Regions from separate parts of the Serratia rubidaea genome, predicted to be linked through region 4. Evidence: predicted binding sites of a transcription regulator. Region 4 holds the regulator's gene; each other region holds the start of a gene.
What was found. Region 4 encodes PurR, which represses purine synthesis genes. Its sites were predicted from a motif close to CANGCAAACGTTTGCNTG; they were not measured.
Positions count from the first base shown of each region.

Region 1: I6G83_RS06640 (nucleobase:cation symporter-2 family protein) is a predicted target of PurR. The motif match lies at 2,138-2,155, and genes of this name have one in related genera.
Region 2: guaD (guanine deaminase) is a predicted target of PurR. The motif match lies at 1,308-1,325, and genes of this name have one in related genera.
Region 3: purM (phosphoribosylformylglycinamidine cyclo-ligase) is a predicted target of PurR. The motif match lies at 1,943-1,960, and genes of this name have one in related genera.

Region 1 is NZ_CP065640.1:1,423,645-1,427,919, forward strand. Features, by position in the region: gene recG (ATP-dependent DNA helicase RecG) at 1-700, shown strand, start outside; gene gltS (sodium/glutamate symporter) at 760-1,968, opposite strand; gene I6G83_RS06640 (nucleobase:cation symporter-2 family protein) at 2,210-3,604, shown strand; gene I6G83_RS06645 (AsmA family protein) at 3,755-4,275, shown strand, end outside.
Region 2 is NZ_CP065640.1:4,067,620-4,071,894, reverse strand. Features, by position in the region: gene I6G83_RS19130 (MFS transporter) at 1-920, opposite strand, end outside; gene guaD (guanine deaminase) at 1,539-2,870, shown strand; gene xdhA (xanthine dehydrogenase small subunit) at 2,867-4,275, shown strand, end outside.
Region 3 is NZ_CP065640.1:118,972-123,246, forward strand. Features, by position in the region: gene uraA (uracil permease) at 1-1,036, opposite strand, end outside; gene upp (uracil phosphoribosyltransferase) at 1,164-1,790, opposite strand; gene purM (phosphoribosylformylglycinamidine cyclo-ligase) at 2,047-3,084, shown strand; gene purN (phosphoribosylglycinamide formyltransferase) at 3,084-3,722, shown strand; gene speG (spermidine N1-acetyltransferase) at 3,836-4,275, shown strand, end outside.
Region 4 is NZ_CP065640.1:3,738,519-3,742,793, reverse strand. Features, by position in the region: gene sodB (superoxide dismutase [Fe]) at 1-579, shown strand; gene cydH (cytochrome bd-I oxidase subunit CydH) at 647-736, opposite strand; gene purR (HTH-type transcriptional repressor PurR) at 1,122-2,147, shown strand; gene punR (DNA-binding transcriptional activator PunR) at 2,167-3,093, opposite strand; gene punC (purine nucleoside transporter PunC) at 3,215-4,275, shown strand, end outside.

The DNA.
Region 1 (4,275 bases), 2.3 Mb from region 4:
GGCGATCCCGGATACCCGCCGGGCGGACATTATCGAACGCGTCAGAAACGCCTGCCTGCAGGAAGGGCGCCAGGCTTACTGGGTCTGTACGCTGATTGAAGAGTCCGAGCTGCTGGAAGCGCAGGCGGCGGAAGCCACCTGGGAAGAACTGAAGACGGCGCTGCCGGAGCTGAAGGTAGCGCTGGTGCACGGCCGGATGAAAGCACAGGAAAAACAGGCGGTGATGCAGGCCTTCAAGCAGGGCGAACTGCAGCTGCTGGTCGCCACCACGGTGATCGAGGTCGGCGTCGACGTGCCGAACGCCAGCCTGATGATTATTGAAAACCCGGAGCGGCTGGGTCTGGCGCAGCTGCACCAGCTGCGTGGCCGCGTAGGCCGCGGCGCGGTCGCCTCGCACTGCGTGCTGTTGTACAAAACGCCGCTGAGTAAAACCGCGCAAAAACGCCTGCAGGTGCTGCGCGACAGCAACGACGGCTTCGTGATTGCCCAGCGCGATCTGGAAATCCGCGGCCCCGGCGAGCTGTTGGGCACCCGGCAGACCGGCAGTGCCGAATTCAAAGTCGCCGATCTGCTGCGCGACCAGGCGATGATCCCGGAAGTCCAGCGGGTTGCGCGCCATATCCACCAGCACTATCCCGACCATGCTCAGGCGCTGATCGAGCGCTGGCTGCCGGAAAAAGCCCGCTACTCCAACGCATAAAAAAGGGCGCCGATAAGGCGCCCTTTTGCCGTCCTGCGGGGTAACATCCCCCGCCTGACTCAGCCAATCGCCGGGAAGACCGGCAGCAGCAGATACAGCTTAATAATGATGGCGTTGGCGATATCGATAAAGAACGCCCCAACCATCGGCACCACCAGAAACGCCAGATGCGACGGGCCAAAGCGATCGGTAATCGCCTGCATATTGGCGATCGCGGTCGGCGTAGCGCCCATCCCGAAGCCGCAGTGCCCGGCAGCCAGCACCGCCGCGTCATAGTTTTTGCCCATCACCCGGTAGGTGACGAAAATCGCGTACAGCGCCATCACCAGCGTCTGCACCGCCAGGATCGCCAGCATCGGCAGCGCCAGCGACGCCAGCTCCCACAGGCGCAGGCTCATCAGCGCCATCGCCAGGAACAGCGACAGACTGACGTTGCCCAGCACCGATACCGCACGTTCAAACACGGTATAAAAGCCGGTAAATGCCAGCGTATTGCTGAGGATCACCCCGACAAACAGTACGCAGACGAAGTTAGGCAGCTCGAACACCGTGCCGCTCAGCAGGCCGGCAATCAGCTGGCCAAGGCTGAGGCAGATGGCGATCATCGCGATGGTTTCAATCATCACCAAGGATGTGATCAGGCGGCCGCTCTCCGGCTTCTCAAAGCCGCTCGGCTGGACGCTGTCATCCGGCGAACCTTCCGGGGTGGAACGTTTAACCAGATGGCGCGCTACCGGGCCGCCAATCAGGCCGCCCAGCACCAGGCCGAAGGTGGCGCAGGCCATCGCCACTTCGGTGGCGTTTTCAAAGCCGTAACGCTCGATAAACAGTTTACTCCAGGCGGCGCCGGTGCCGTGGCCGCCCGACAGGGTGATCGAACCGGCGATCAGGCCCATCAGCGGGTCCATCCCCAGCATCTTCGCCATACCGATGCCGATGGCGTTCTGCACCACCAGCAGCCCCAGCACCACAAACAGGAAGATAACCAGCGCCTTACCGCCGGCGCGCAGCCGCGCCAAGTTGGCATTAAGGCCGATAGTGGCGAAGAAGGCCAGCATCAGCGGATCTTTCAGCGACATATCGAAGCTGATTTCCCAGTTAACGGTCTGTTTTAAAATCAGCAATAACAGCGCAACCAGTAAACCACCGGCGACGGGGGCGGGAATGGTGTATTTTTTGAGCAGAGGAATGCTTCTAACGCACTTGCCCCCAAGGAGCAAAACCAGAGTTGCGGCAACCAACGTGCCATAAGTATCAAGATGAAACATCTAGGTACTCCGTGTGAGGGGAAAAATCCAATTTTATTAATAAGTTATATAAAACCACTGAGTTTTTTAAACTTGATGAATGCAGGATTAGAAGGAAAAAACGCTGAGAAGACAAGAAAAAATGCATGAAAATGCGACATTAATAAAAATAATAGGGGAAGAAAAGCAAAGAGCAACCGTTTGCTTTTAGTGCCCAGACGATTAAAATGCCTGCTTTGCCGTTTCGGAAAAGTGCCACACCATGACCATGCAATCCGCCGAGCTTGAACCCGCGCAAAACGCCTCCGCCGCCTCGCCCAAAAGTGAACTGATCTACCGTCTGGAAGACCGCCCGCCGCTGCCGCAAACGCTGTTTGCCGCCGGCCAGCACCTGCTGGCGATGTTCGTGGCCGTGATCACGCCGGCGCTGCTGATCTGCCAGGCATTAGGGCTGCCGGCGCAGGATACTCAGCACATTATCAGCATGTCGCTGTTCGCCTCCGGTCTGGCCTCCATTTTACAAATCAAGACCTGGGGTCCGGTCGGCTCCGGCCTGCTGTCGATTCAGGGCACCAGCTTTAACTTCGTATCGCCGCTGATTATGGGCGGCATGGCGCTGAAAAACGGCGGCGCAGACGTGCCGACCATGATGGCGGCGCTGTTCGGCACCCTGATGGTCGCCTCCTGCACCGAGATTCTGCTGTCGCGCGTCCTGCACCTGGCGCGCCGCATTATTACGCCGCTGGTTTCAGGCATTGTGGTGATGATCATCGGCCTGTCGCTGATTCAGGTCGGCCTGACCTCCATCGGCGGCGGCTACGCCGCCATGAACGATCACACCTTCGGCGCGCCCAAAAATCTGCTGCTGGCCGGCGCGGTGCTGGCGGTGATCATTCTGCTCAATCGTCAGCGCAATCCCTATCTGCGCGTCGCTTCGCTGGTGATCGCCATGGCGGTCGGCTATCTGCTGGCCTGGGCGCTCGATATGCTGCCCGCCAGCCAGCCCGTCAGCAACGCCGCGCCCATCACCATCCCTACCCCGCTGTATTACGGGCTGGGCTTCGACTGGAATCTGCTGCTGCCGCTGATGCTGATCTTTATGGTCACCTCGCTGGAAACCATCGGCGACATCACCGCCACCTCTGACGTCTCCGAGCAGCCGGTGCGCGGCCCGCTGTATATGAAACGCCTGAAGGGCGGCGTGCTGGCCAACGGTTTGAACTCCATGCTGTCGGCGGTCTTCAACACCTTCCCGAACTCCTGCTTCGGCCAGAACAACGGCGTGATCCAGCTGACCGGCGTCGCCAGCCGCTACGTCGGCTTTGTGGTGGCGCTGATGCTGATCGCGCTGGGCCTGTTCCCGGCGGTCGCCGGCTTTGTGCAGCATATTCCCGAGCCGGTACTGGGCGGCGCCACCATCGTGATGTTCGGCACCATCGCCGCGTCCGGCGTGCGCATCGTCTCGCGTGAGAAGCTTAATCGCCGCGCCATCATGATTATGGCGCTGTCGCTGGCGGTCGGTATGGGCGTTTCCCAGCAGCCGCTGATTTTGCAGTTCGCCCCAGACTGGCTGAAAACCCTGCTCTCCTCCGGCATCGCCGCCGGCGGGATCACCGCCATCGTACTGAACCTGGTGTTCCCGCAAGAGAAGGAATAATCCTGCCGTCGGGCCGCATAGCCCACGCTTATCGTCTAAAACGGCCGCCTGCGGCCGTTTTTTATTGCCACTCAGACCATTACCCTTGAGATAGCCGGCCAATTACGGCATAAACGGGGTATCTTTTTTGAGCGCTGGGGTGGGCAGGCGATGAAATTTATCGGGAAACTGTTGCTATGGCTGCTGGTGGCGGCGGCAATCATCATCGTATTGCTGTATCTGGTCGGGCAGAGCCGCTGGGCCGCCGGCCAGATCGGCGACTGGGTGAGCGAGCGCGGCGACTACCGCCTCTCTCTTGGCAAAATCACCCACTCCTGGGATAACCCAACGCAGGTCAGCCTGGAAGAGGTCACGCTGGCGCGCGCCAACCAGCCGCAGGCATTGGCGGCCAAGCGCGTCGATCTCGGCCTCAGCCTGCGGCAGATCACTAACCCGCGCTACTTCCACAGCGTGACGCTGCGCGACGGCACGCTCAATGTGCAGCCTGACGCTGCGGCGCTGCCGCTCCAGGCAGACGTGCTGCAGCTGAGCAATATGGCCGTGCACGCCGGCGACGCCGACTGGCGGCTCAACGCGCAGCGCGTCAACGCCGGGATAACGCCATGGCGGCCTCAGCCCGGCGAACTGCTGGGCAATAACAACCGCTTCCAGTTCAGCGCCGGTTCGCTGAC
Region 2 (4,275 bases), 330 kb from region 4:
AACACCGCCAGCACCAGCAGGCCGGCCTCAAAGGCGCTCAGGCCGAAGCCGATCTGGAACAGCAGCGGCAGCAGGAAGGGCACCGCGCCGATCGCCAGCCGGAACAGCGTGCCGCCCCAAATCGTGACGGCGTAACTTTTTACCCGCATCGCCCACAGATTGATCAGCGGGGCGGCGTGTCGTTTGGCGTGGCGCACCGCCAGCGCGCCGACCGCCAGGCTGGCGGCGATGCACAGCAGCGGCACCAGCCAGGACAGCTGCGGATGGTTGATCAGATCCAGGCCGAACATCAGGCCAAAGCAGGCAATGCCGGTCAGCACAAATCCCAGGCCGTCAAACGGCGCGCGCGTCTGCTGCGCCTCATCCGGGATCAGCCGCCAGGCCAGCGGCAGCGCCAGCAGTCCCAGCGGCAGGTTGAGGATAAAGATCCAGTGCCACGAGGCGTAGGTGGTAATAAAGCCGCCGACCGGCGGCCCGAGGATCGGCGCCACCAGTCCGGGCCAGGTAATGGTGGCGATAGCTTTAATCAAACCGCTTTTGTCGGTGTTGCGCAGCACCGCCAGCCGGCCCACCGGCACCATCAGCGCACCGCCGAAGCCCTGCAGGATACGGGCGGCGGTAAAGGTAATCAGGTCCGCGCTCAGCGCGCACAGCACCGAGGCCAGCGTAAAGATGACAATCGCCGCCGAAAAGACGCGGCGCGCGCCAAAGCGGTTGGCGATCCAGCCGCTGGCGGGGATAAACACCGTCAGGGTGAGGATATAGGCGACAATGCCGATATTCATATCCACCGGTTGTACGCCGAACGCGGTCGCCATCTGCGGCAGCGCGGTGACAATCACCGTACCGTCGAGGTTCTCCATAAAAAATGCGCCCGCCACCAGCAGCGGCAGTGCGCCGACGCGTGAAAAAGCGCTCATGGCAGAGCATCCTGAGTAGAACTGCGGTGATTCGGCATAACGACAACCCAGTGGCGTAGACATTGGTACAGACAAGAGGGTGAGCATAGCGCAATGCGCCATTGTTAAAAAGTGGTTAATAAAATGAAGGCATCTTTTGAGAATTACCGTAAATTCGCGCGCAGGATTGCCGATGGACAAGCGCACGGGGAGCCTGCCTGCGCCAACGTTTTGGCCTCTGCCTGCTGATGGTGCAGCACGGTGTGAATCGCGGTTGACTGAGCAGAAACGTTAACGCGTCGGATAAATGACAATACCCGGAGCCGCTGGCCGCACGGTGAGAATAATGGTTGCGCAACAATGGTGCAGAGCAATATTTAACAAATAAAGGCAAACGGTTGCTATTTAACCGCAACCGTTTGCCTGGGCGGGTGATATTTAGACCGTTTTTTCATGCAGCATTGGAGTTAATTTAATTGATTGTTTTATATGCTTTTATTCTATTTTCGGCATGCTGGCATGGCGATTGCTATCTTTAATTTATCGCCTGTAATTGATGATAAATGCGCCATGTATTAACCGGTGAAATACTTTTGCCGCCGGTTGCGCCGTGCGCGCCAGAAAAATAGGAACGGCATTATGAGCATGCAATTTACCCACGCCATTCGTGGCAATTTTTTCGATATCGCCGCCTGCGTGGAACAGCCGGATCAACTCGCCCCCCAGCTGCGGCACCGGCCGGACGGCCTGCTGCTGCTGAATCAGGGGCGCATCGCGTGGTTCGGCGAGTGGCAGCAGGGCGCAGCGCTGCTGCCGGCCGGCACGGCGGTGACGGATTATCGCGATAAACTGGTGGTGCCGGGGTTTGTCGACTGCCACATTCATTACCCGCAAACTGAAATGATCGGCGCCTACGGCGACCAGCTGCTGGGCTGGCTGCAGCGCTATACCTTCCCGGTCGAGGGACGTTTTAGCGACGCCGAGCATGCCGAGAATATCTCCGCATTCTTCCTGCAGCAGCTGTTAAGCAACGGCACCACCACGGCGCTGGTGTTCGCCACCGTGCATCCGCAGTCGGTCGACGCGCTGTTCAGTCAGGCGGCGGCGCTGAATATGCGGCTGATTGCCGGCAAGGTGATGATGGATCGCCATGCGCCTGAGGGGCTGCTGGAAACGCCGGAACAGAGCTACCGGCAAACCCGGGCGCTGATCCGCCGCTGGCACGGCAGGCAGCGGCTGGGCTATGCCCTGACGCCGCGTTTCGCGCCCACCTGTTCCCCGCAGCTGCTGGCGCAGGTGCAGCGCCTGCGCCAGGAGTTTCCCGACGTCTGGCTGCATACCCACCTGAGCGAGAACCGCGATGAAGTGGCCTGGGTAAAAGAACTGTTTCCGCAGCATCGCAACTATCTGGATGTTTACCACCATTACGGGCTGACCGGCGAGAAAAGCGTCTTCGCCCACTGCCTGCACCTGGAAGACGCAGAGTGGCAGTGCCTGTGCGATACCCGTTCGTCGATCGCCTTCTGCCCGACGTCCAACCTGTTCCTCGGCAGCGGGCTGTTTAAGCTGCAGCAGGCCTGGCGGCGGCGGGTCCGACTCGGCATCGGCAGCGACGTCGGGGCCGGCACCACCTTTAATATGCTGCAGACGCTGGGCGAAGCCTACAAGGTGGCGCAGTTGCAGGATTACAAACTGGCGGCCGGCGAAGCCTTCTATCACGCCACGCTGGGCGGCGCGCGCGCGTTGGCGCTGGACGACCATATCGGCAACTTTGACGTCGGCAAAGAGGCGGATTTCGTGGTGCTTGATCCGGCGGTGTCGCCGCTGCAGCAGCTGCGCTATGCCAACAGCCGCACGCTGGATGAAGTGCTGTTTATGCTGATGACGCTTGGCGACGATCGCAACCTGTATCGCACCTATGTGGACGGCAAGGTGGTGTTTCAGGCGCCGCAGCGGCAGGAGGCGGCATGATCCAGTTTCTGCTGAACGACACGCTGAAAAGCGAACGGCTCGATCCGAATACCACGGTGCTGCAGTATCTGCGCCGCCATCTGCGGCGCTGCGGCACCAAAGAGGGCTGCGCCTCCGGCGACTGCGGGGCGTGCACCGTGGTGCTGGCGGAGGCCGACGGCGAGCGGCTGCGCTACCGCAGCGTCAACGCCTGTCTGACCTTTGTCAGCGCGCTGCACGGCAAACAGCTGCTGACCGTTGAGGATCTGCGCGAGAAGGGACAGCTGCACGCGGTGCAGCAGGCGATGGTGGACTGCCACGGCTCGCAGTGCGGCTTTTGTACGCCGGGGTTTGTGATGTCGCTGTTCTGTCTGCAAAAGAACAGCGACGGCTACCGGCGCGAGCAGGCCCTGCAGGCGCTGGCGGGCAACCTGTGCCGCTGCACCGGCTACCGGCCGATTATGGCGGCGGCGCAGCAGGCCTGTACGACCAGCGCGCCGGACCAGTTCGACGCCCGTCAGGCAGCAACGCTGGCGCGTCTGCGGCAGATCCCCGCCGCCGCGGAGACGGTCTGCGGCGGCAAACGCTGCCTGATGCCGCAGACGCTGGACCAGCTGGCGCAGTGCTATCAGCAGTATCCGCAGGCGAAACTGCTGGCCGGCGGCACCGATCTGGCGCTGGAGGTGACGCAGCGCCACCAGGATCTGCCGCTGATCATCGCCATCGGCCAGCTTGCCGAACTGCGACAGATTGAACGGGGCGAGCGGCTGCGCATCGGCGCCGGCGTTACGCTGAGCGAACTCTACCGGGCGCTGGCGGAGGAACACCCGGCGCTGGGGGCGCTGCTGCAGCGTTTCGCCTCGCAGCAAATCCGCAATCAGGGCACGCTGGGCGGCAATATCGCCAACGCCTCGCCGATCGGCGACGGCGCGCCGCTGCTGCTGGCGCTGAATGCGGTGCTGACGCTGCGCCGCGGCGCGCAGCGGCGCGATCTGCCGCTGGACGATTTCTTCCTCGGTTACCGGCAGACGGCGCTGCAGCCGGGGGAGTTTATCGAAAGCATCCAGCTGCCGGCGTCGTTCCCGGCGGATCTGCGCGTCTGGAAGGTCTCGAAGCGGCTGGAAGATGATATCTCCGCGGTGTGCGGCGCCTTTAACCTGCAGATTGAAGACGGCAGGGTGCGGACGGCGCGCATCGCCTTCGGCGGCATGGCCGCCACGCCGAAACGGGCCGCAGCCTGCGAACGGGCGCTGCTTGGCGCACGCTGGGAGCACAACAGCGTGGAGCGGGCGGCGCAGGCGCTGACGCTGGATTTCACCCCGCTGAGCGACTTCCGCGCCAGCGGCGCCTACCGCATGTTGGTGGCGCAAAACCTGCTGCGCCGCTATTTCATCGCGCTGAGCGCGCCGGCCACCGCCATTGAGGT
Region 3 (4,275 bases), 1.4 Mb from region 4:
CGATCACCCCGTACAGCAGCAGCGAGACGCCGCCCATCACCGGCACCGGCACCGCCTGAATCGCCGCCGCCAGCTTACCGACGCAGGAGAGCAGGATCGCCAGAATCGCCGCGCCGCCGATCACCCAGGTGCTGTAGACCTTGGTAATCGCCATCACGCCGATGTTCTCGCCGTAGGTGGTGTTCGGCGTCGAGCCGAAGAAGCCGGAAATCACCGTGGAAATACCGTTGGCGAACATCGAACGGTGCAGGCCCGGCTCGCGGATCAGATCCTTTTTAACGATATTGGCGGTGACCACCAGATGCCCCACGTGTTCGGCAATCACCACCAGCGCCGCCGGCAGAATGGTGAAAATGGCGAACCACTCAAAACGCGGCGTATAGAAGGTGGGCAGCGCGAACCAGTGCGCTTCGCGAATCGGCGTCAGATCGACCACGCCCATAAAGAACGACAGCGCATAGCCGACCAGCACGCCGATCAGAATCGGGATAATCGCCAGAAAACCGCGGAACAGCACCGAGCCGAGGATGGTGACGCCCAGCGTCACCAGCGCAATGGTGATGGTGGTGCCGTCCACCGCCGCGCCGTCAGCCGGCAGCAGCCCCGCCATATTGGCCGCCACGCCCGCCAGCTCCAGGCCGATCACCGCCACGATCGCCCCCATCGCCGCCGGCGGGAACATCACGTCCAGCCAGCCGGTGCCGGCTTTCTTGACGATCAGCGCCACCAGACAAAACAGCAGGCCGCAGACGATAAAGCCGCCGAGCGCCAGCTCATAGCCCAGCGGCAACAGCAGCAGCACCGGCGAAATAAAGGCAAAGCTGGAGCCCAGATAGGCCGGGATCTTGCCTTTACAGATAAACAGGTACAGCAGCGTGCCGACGCCGTTAAACAGCAGCACCGTCGCCGGGTTGATGTTAAATAAAATAGGCACCAGCACGGTGGCGCCAAACATGGCGAACAGATGCTGGAGGCTGAGCGGAATGGTCTGCAGCAGCGGCGGTCGCTCGCTGACGCCAATGGCGCGACGGGTCATGGGGGTTCCTCTTGGTCGTTATACGTGATGCAAGCCCAGCGTTCTATGCGCAATGGCCCGCACGGCAACGGCGTCGCGTGCAGGACTGGGCGCATAAAAAAGCCGACTCGCTAAGTCGGCTAATCAGTTACTTGGTACCAAATATCTTGTCACCGGCGTCGCCCAGACCCGGTACGATGTAACCGTGCTCATTCAGGCACTGATCGATGGACGCGGTATACAGCTCAACGTCAGGGTGCGCTTTTTCCAACGCCTTGATCCCTTCCGGCGCCGCCACCAGGACCAGCACCTTGATGCTGCTGCAGCCGGCTTTCTTCAGCAGGTCGATCGTGGCGATCATCGAACCGCCGGTCGCCAGCATCGGGTCAACCACCAGCGCCATGCGCTCTTCAATATTGGACACCAGCTTCTGGAAATACGGCACCGGCTCCAGGGTTTCTTCGTCGCGATAAACGCCGACCACGCTGATACGCGCGCTAGGCACGTGCTCCAGCACCCCTTCCATCATGCCGAGGCCGGCGCGCAGAATTGGCACGACGGTAATCTTTTTCCCTTTAATCTGTTCAACTTCAACCGGCCCGCACCAGCCTTCAATCGTCACCGTCTCGGTAGCCAGATCGGCGGTCGCTTCATAGGTCAACAGACTACCCACTTCTGAAGCCAGCTCACGAAAGCGTTTGGTGCTGATTTCGTGATCGCGCATCAGGCCAAGCTTGTGTTTTACCAGCGGGTGTTTCACCTCAACGATCTTCATCATTTTTCTCCTATTAAGGTGGTTGACGGCCAAAAAAATCGCGGGATTATACCGCCTTTTCCCCCCTGCGCCACCTACAATAGCCCGATCGGGATCAACAAAAGTATGATTATCAGTATAGGGATGAAAATGTAGATCGGCCTCACAAGCCGCTCGCAAACGTTTGCCTGCACTGTTAGAATTGCCGCGCCGGGTTCCGGAGATAAAGGCCGGAAACCCCGTTTTTCAATCCGCAAACCGTCGTGGGGATCGCGCAGTGACCGACAAAACCTCTCTCAGCTATAAAGACGCAGGTGTCGATATCGATGCTGGCAATGCATTGGTAGACCGTATTAAAGGTGTAGTAAAACAGACCCGTCGCCCGGAAGTGATGGGAGGGTTGGGCGGTTTCGGCGCGCTGTGCGCGTTACCGCAGAAATACCGCGAACCGGTGCTGGTTTCCGGCACTGACGGCGTGGGCACCAAACTGCGTCTGGCCATGGATCTGCAGCGTCACGACACCATCGGCATCGACCTGGTGGCCATGTGCGTCAACGACCTGGTGGTGCAAGGCGCAGAACCGCTGTTCTTCCTGGACTACTACGCCACCGGCAAGCTGGACGTCGACACCGCCGCCAGCGTTATCACCGGCATCGCCGAGGGCTGCAAGCAGTCCGGCTGCGCGCTGGTAGGCGGCGAAACCGCTGAAATGCCGGGCATGTACCACGGCGACGACTACGACGTGGCCGGCTTCTGCGTCGGCGTGGTCGAGAAGTCTGAAATCCTCGACGGCAGCAAGGTTCAGGCCGGCGACGCGCTGATCGCGCTGGGCGCTTCCGGCCCGCACTCCAACGGCTACTCGCTGGTGCGTAAAATCCTGGAAGTCAGCAATACCGATCCGACCACCACCCAACTGGACGGCAAACCGCTGGCCGATCACCTGCTGGCGCCGACCAAAATCTACGTTAAGTCGGTGCTGGAACTGATCGCCAACCGCGAGGTGCACGCCATCGCCCACCTGACCGGCGGCGGCTTCTGGGAAAACATCCCGCGCGTGCTGCCGGAAGGCATCCAGGCGGTGATTGATGAATCCAGCTGGCAGTGGCCGGCGGTGTTCAACTGGCTGCAGCAGGCGGGCAACGTCAGCCGCCACGAAATGTACCGCACCTTTAACTGCGGCGTCGGCATGCTGATCGCCCTGCCGGAAAGCGAAGTGGAAGCCGCCATCGCCCTGCTGAACGCGGCAGGTGAAAAAGCCTGGAAAATCGGTAAACTCACTGCATCTTCCGACGAACAGCAAGTGGTCATTCAGTGATGAAAAAGATTGTGGTGTTGATCTCCGGCCAGGGGAGTAATCTCCAGGCGCTGATCGACGCCTGCCAGCAGGGGCGGATCGCCGCCGAGATCGTCGCGGTATTCAGCAACAAGGCGCAGGCCTATGGCCTGCAACGCGCCGAGGCGGCGGGCATCGCCGCCCACGCGCTGGATGCCAAAGCCTTTGCCGACCGTCAGGCGTTTGACGACGCGCTGGCGGACGCCATCGACCAGTACCAGCCGGATCTGGTGGTGCTGGCCGGCTATATGCGCATTCTCAGCGCGCCGTTCGTCCAGCGTTATGCCGGCCGGATGGTGAATATCCACCCTTCTCTGCTGCCGAAATATCCGGGTCTGCACACCCACCGCCAGGCGATCGACAACGGCGATGATGAACATGGCACCTCGGTGCACTTCGTTACCGAACAGCTCGACGGCGGGCCGGTCATTCTGCAGGCCAAGGTGCCTATCTTCCCCGGCGACGAGGAAGATGAGGTGGTTGAGCGGGTGCTGGCGCAGGAACACACCATCTATCCGCTGGCGGTCAGCTGGTTTATCGACGGCCGTCTGGCGATGCGCGACAACGCCGCCTGGCTGGACGGCGAACGCCTGCCGGAGCAGGGACACGCCGCCGACTGAGCGCGTCTCCCCGCCCACATCCTCCAACGGCGCCCTGCGGCGCCGTTTTTTTTCCTCTCCCACCCGGTGCGGCGTTATACTTTCGCGTATGTCAGTCACATAGGAGAATGCACATGTCTGGTTCCGCCAGCGTCCGCTTACGCCCACTGGAGCGGGATGATTTAACCTTCGTCCATCAAATGGACAATAACGCCAGCGTAATGCGCTACTGGTTCGAAGAGCCTTATGAGGCCTTTGTCGAACTGTCCGACCTGTACGATAAACATATCCATGACCAGAGCGAGCGGCGCTTTATCATCGAGCACGAAGGGGCGAAGGTCGGCCTGGTCGAGCTGGTGGAGATCGATCATATTCACCGCCGGGCGGAGTTCCAGATTATTATCGACCCGACGCACCAGGGCAAAGGCTATGCCAGCACCGCCGCCAAGCTGGCGATGGACTACGGCTTCTCCGTCCTGAACCTGTATAAGCTGTACCTGATCGTCGATAAAGAAAACCCCAAGGCGATCCACATCTACAGCAAACTGGGCTTCGAGGTGGAGGGGGAGCTGAT
Region 4 (4,275 bases):
ATGTCGTTTGAATTACCTGCATTACCGTACGCCAAAGACGCTCTCGAACCGCACATTTCCGCTGAAACGCTGGAATACCACTACGGCAAGCACCACAACACCTACGTGGTAAACCTGAACAACCTGGTGAAAGGCAGCGAGTTCGAAGGCAAAACCCTGGAAGAGATCGTGAAAACCTCTACCGGCGGCGTGTTCAACAACGCGGCGCAGGTGTGGAACCACACCTTCTACTGGCACTGCCTGTCGCCTCAGGGCGGCGGTGAACCTACCGGCGCGGTGGCTGACGCCATCAACCAGTCCTTCGGCTCTTTCGCCAAGTTCAAAGAAGAGTTCACCAAATCCGCCGTCGGCAACTTCGGCGCCGGCTGGACCTGGCTGGTGAAAAAGGCCGACGGCTCGCTGGCGATCGTCAACACCTCCAACGCGGCTACCCCGCTGACCGGTGACGACAAACCGCTGCTGACCGTGGACGTGTGGGAACACGCTTACTACATCGACTACCGCAATGCGCGTCCTAACTACCTGGAAAACTTCTGGGCGTTGGTTAACTGGGCATTCGTGGCGGAAAACCTGGCGTAATCGTCAGTTATCTGGCCAACAGAAAAGGCGCAGTGTTTACTGCGCCTTTTTATATTTCGCCGAACAATCAGTTCAGCGCAGCAATAAAACTAAAGGCAATAATCATCACCAGCGCGCAGGCGGTGGTGAACAGTGACAATTTTAACTCGGTTTCCATCAGAAACTCCCTTATCTGTTTCTCGACGCCAGCATAAAGCCCACAGTATTAATGGGTCAAATTATTTTCCCACAGTTCGCGGCAATCCCCAATTGATTTTGCGCAACGCCCGATAATGTTGCGGCAAAAAAAGGGCCAAGATTAAAATATTCGCCGCTTTCCCGACGGATAATGCTGATTTGCTCTTCCACTTTTGCGCAATATACGCCAAAATTCGCAGTTCACTGCTGCGTACCGGCCACGCGCCCCTCCGAACTAAGCAAGCGGCTTACGACTTCCAAACTAAAAACTACGTTTTCGAGATTTTGGAGCAGGATATACGCAGGCAAACGATTAACAACATACTTACATACTGCAAACATGTGAGTTCAGGAGTCATCTTTACATGGCAACGATTAAAGATGTGGCCAAACGCGCGGGCGTTTCCACCACCACCGTTTCCCACGTCATCAATAAGACCCGTTTCGTCGCCGAAGAGACCAAGGCGGCGGTCTGGGCAGCCATTAAAGATCTGCACTATTCGCCGAGCGCGGTTGCCCGCAGCCTGAAGGTCAACCACACCAAATCCATCGGCCTGCTGGCAACCTCCAGCGAAGCGCCCTACTTTGCTGAAGTGATTGAGGCGGTGGAAAACAGCTGCTACAGCAAAGGCTACACCCTGATTCTGTGCAACTCGCACAATAATCTGGACAAGCAGCGCGCCTATCTGGCGATGCTGGCGCAAAAACGCGTCGACGGCCTGCTGGTGATGTGTTCCGAATACCCCGATCAGCTGCTCGGCATGCTGGAAGACCACCGCAATATCCCAATGGTGGTGATGGACTGGGGCGTGGCGCGCAGTGACTTTACCGACACCATTATCGATAACGCCTTCGAAGGCGGCTATCTGGCGGGCCGCTATCTGATCGAACGCGGCCACCGCGAGATCGGCGCCATCCCCGGCCAGCTGTCGCGCAACACCGGCGGCGGCCGCCATCAGGGTTTCCTGAAGGCCCTGCAGGAAGCCAATATTGAGTTGCGCAACGAGTGGATCGTACAGGGCGACTTCGAACCGGAATCCGGCTATAAGGCGATGCACCAGATCCTGTCGCAAAAGCACCGCCCGACGGCGGTATTCTGCGGCGGCGATATTATGGCGATGGGCGCCATTTGCGCCGCGGACGAGCTGGGCCTGCGCGTACCGCAGGATATTTCAGTGATCGGTTATGACAACGTGCGCAACGCGCGCTACTTCACCCCGGCCCTGACCACGGTGCACCAGCCGAAAGAGCGTCTGGGTGAAATGGCCTTCACCATGCTGCTGGACCGTATTATCAGCAAGCGAGAGGAGTCGCAGGTGATCGAAGTGCATCCTAAACTGATCGAGCGGCGTTCCGTGGCCGACGGTCCCTTTATCGATTACCGCCGCTAAGCACGGCAGGCCGGCGCGTTTACGCCTCCGCCGGCCCCTGCTCCTCACTCAGCCACTCCTGATTCAAGGTTTCACTGTCCCCCAGATAATCCAGCAGCCAGGCGATGGCCGGCGACTGGTTAGGCTGCTGCCAGGTCAGGCAGCAGGCGCTGGGGGGAAACGGCTCCTGTAACTGCAGCACCGCCAGCTCACCACGCGCCACCAGCGGCAGCACCCGGTGCGCCGGCGCCATGCCGACGCATAAGCCGCCGCGCAGGCAATCCACCGCCGACACCCAGTCCGGCACCACCAGCCGACGCTGGTTATCCAGCGACCAGGTGACGCGTTTGGGCAGGCTGCGCGAGGTATCCTCCAGCAGCAGCGCCGGATAGGGGCGCAGCTGTTCATCGCTGAGCGCGCCGCTCAGCCCGGCCAGCGGATGCTCGGCGCTGACCACGCACAGCCAGTTCATAAAGCCCATATCGCGAAAGGCGAACCCGCCGCCGGTGGGCACCGCGCGCGTGGCGCCGATCGCCATTTCGGCGCGGCCGTCCACCAGCGCATCCCAGACGCCGTTAAACACCTCCGGCTGCAGCAGCAGTTCAACGTCCGGGAAGTGGCGATAAAAATCCAGCACCAGCTGCCGGCAGCGCTGCGGCTTTACGATCAGATCGACGGCGATCTTCACCTGGCCGCGCCAGCCGTTGGCGACCTGCTGACACTGACGCCGCGTGTCGAGCATTTTTTTGATAACAGCGCGCGATTCCTGTACAAACAGCGCGCCGGCCGGCGTCAGCGTCACGTCGCGATGGCGCCGCTCAAACAGCGGCACCGCCAGCCACTGCTCCAGCTGGCGCACGGTATAGCTGACCGCGGAAGGGACACGGTGCAGCTCCTGCGCCGCCGCGCTGAAACTGCCGGTACGCGCCACGGCGTCGACCACATCCAGAGAATATTCAGACCACATGCGTTTGCCTGCAAAATTTTTCAAACCAGTATGCAAATATTACCGTTTCACAACCAGAGATCCAGCCGGATACACTGCGCGGCGTGAAAACCTGCATCACAAATAACGACTGAGAACGACTATGCGAAACTTTGGATTTATGTGTTATCTGGCCGGCCTGAGTATGCTCGGCTTTCTGGCCACGGATATGTACCTGCCGGCCTTCGGCATGATGCAGCACGACCTGCAAATTTCTCCCGGCGCGATCAGCGCCAGCCTGAGTATCTTCCTGGCCGGCTTCGCCTTTGCGCAACTGCTGTGGGGCCCGCTGTCCGACCGGCTGGGGCGCAAACCGGTGCTGCTGATTGGCCTGGCGCTGTTCGGCCTCGGCTGTCTTGGCATGCTGTGGGCCACTAATGCGCTGCAGCTGTGGACGCTGCGCTTTATCCAGGCGGTCGGCGTCTGCGCCGCCGCGGTGACCTGGCAGGCCATCGTCATCGACCGCTATCCCGGCAGCCGCGCCAACCAGGTGTTCGCCACCATTATGCCGCTGGTCGCCCTCTCCCCGGCGCTGGCGCCGCTGGTCGGCGCCTGGCTGCTGAACCATCTGAGCTGGCGCGCCATTTTCGCCGTGCTGCTGGCGATCACGCTGCTGTTGCTGCTGCCGACGCTGCTGCTGCGTGACAAGCCGCGCCCGCGCGCCGACGAAGGCGCCGCACCCGGCATCGGTTTCCTGCAGCTGCTGAAGTCGCCGCTGTACAGCGGCAACGTGCTGGTATACGCCGCCTGCTCAGCCGGTTTCTTCGCCTGGCTGACCGGTTCGCCGTTTATTCTGGGCAGTATGGGCTACACTCCGAACGATATCGGCCTGAGTTACGTGCCGCAGACGCTGGCGTTTCTGCTCGGGGGGTTCGGCTGCCGCAGCGCATTAAGCCGTACGAACGGCAATACGCTGCTGCCGTGGCTGCTGGTGATGTACGCCGTCAGCATGGTGGCGCTGTATCTGGTTGCTACCCTGACCACGCCGACGCTGACCACGCTGCTGATCCCCTTCTGCCTGATGGCGCTGGTTAACGGCGCCACCTACCCGATCGTGGTGGCGAATGCGCTGACGCCGTTCCCGGAAAGCACCGGTAAAGCGGCGGCGCTGCAAAATACCCTGCAGCTGGGCCTGTGTTTCGTCGCCAGTATGCTGGTGTCCGC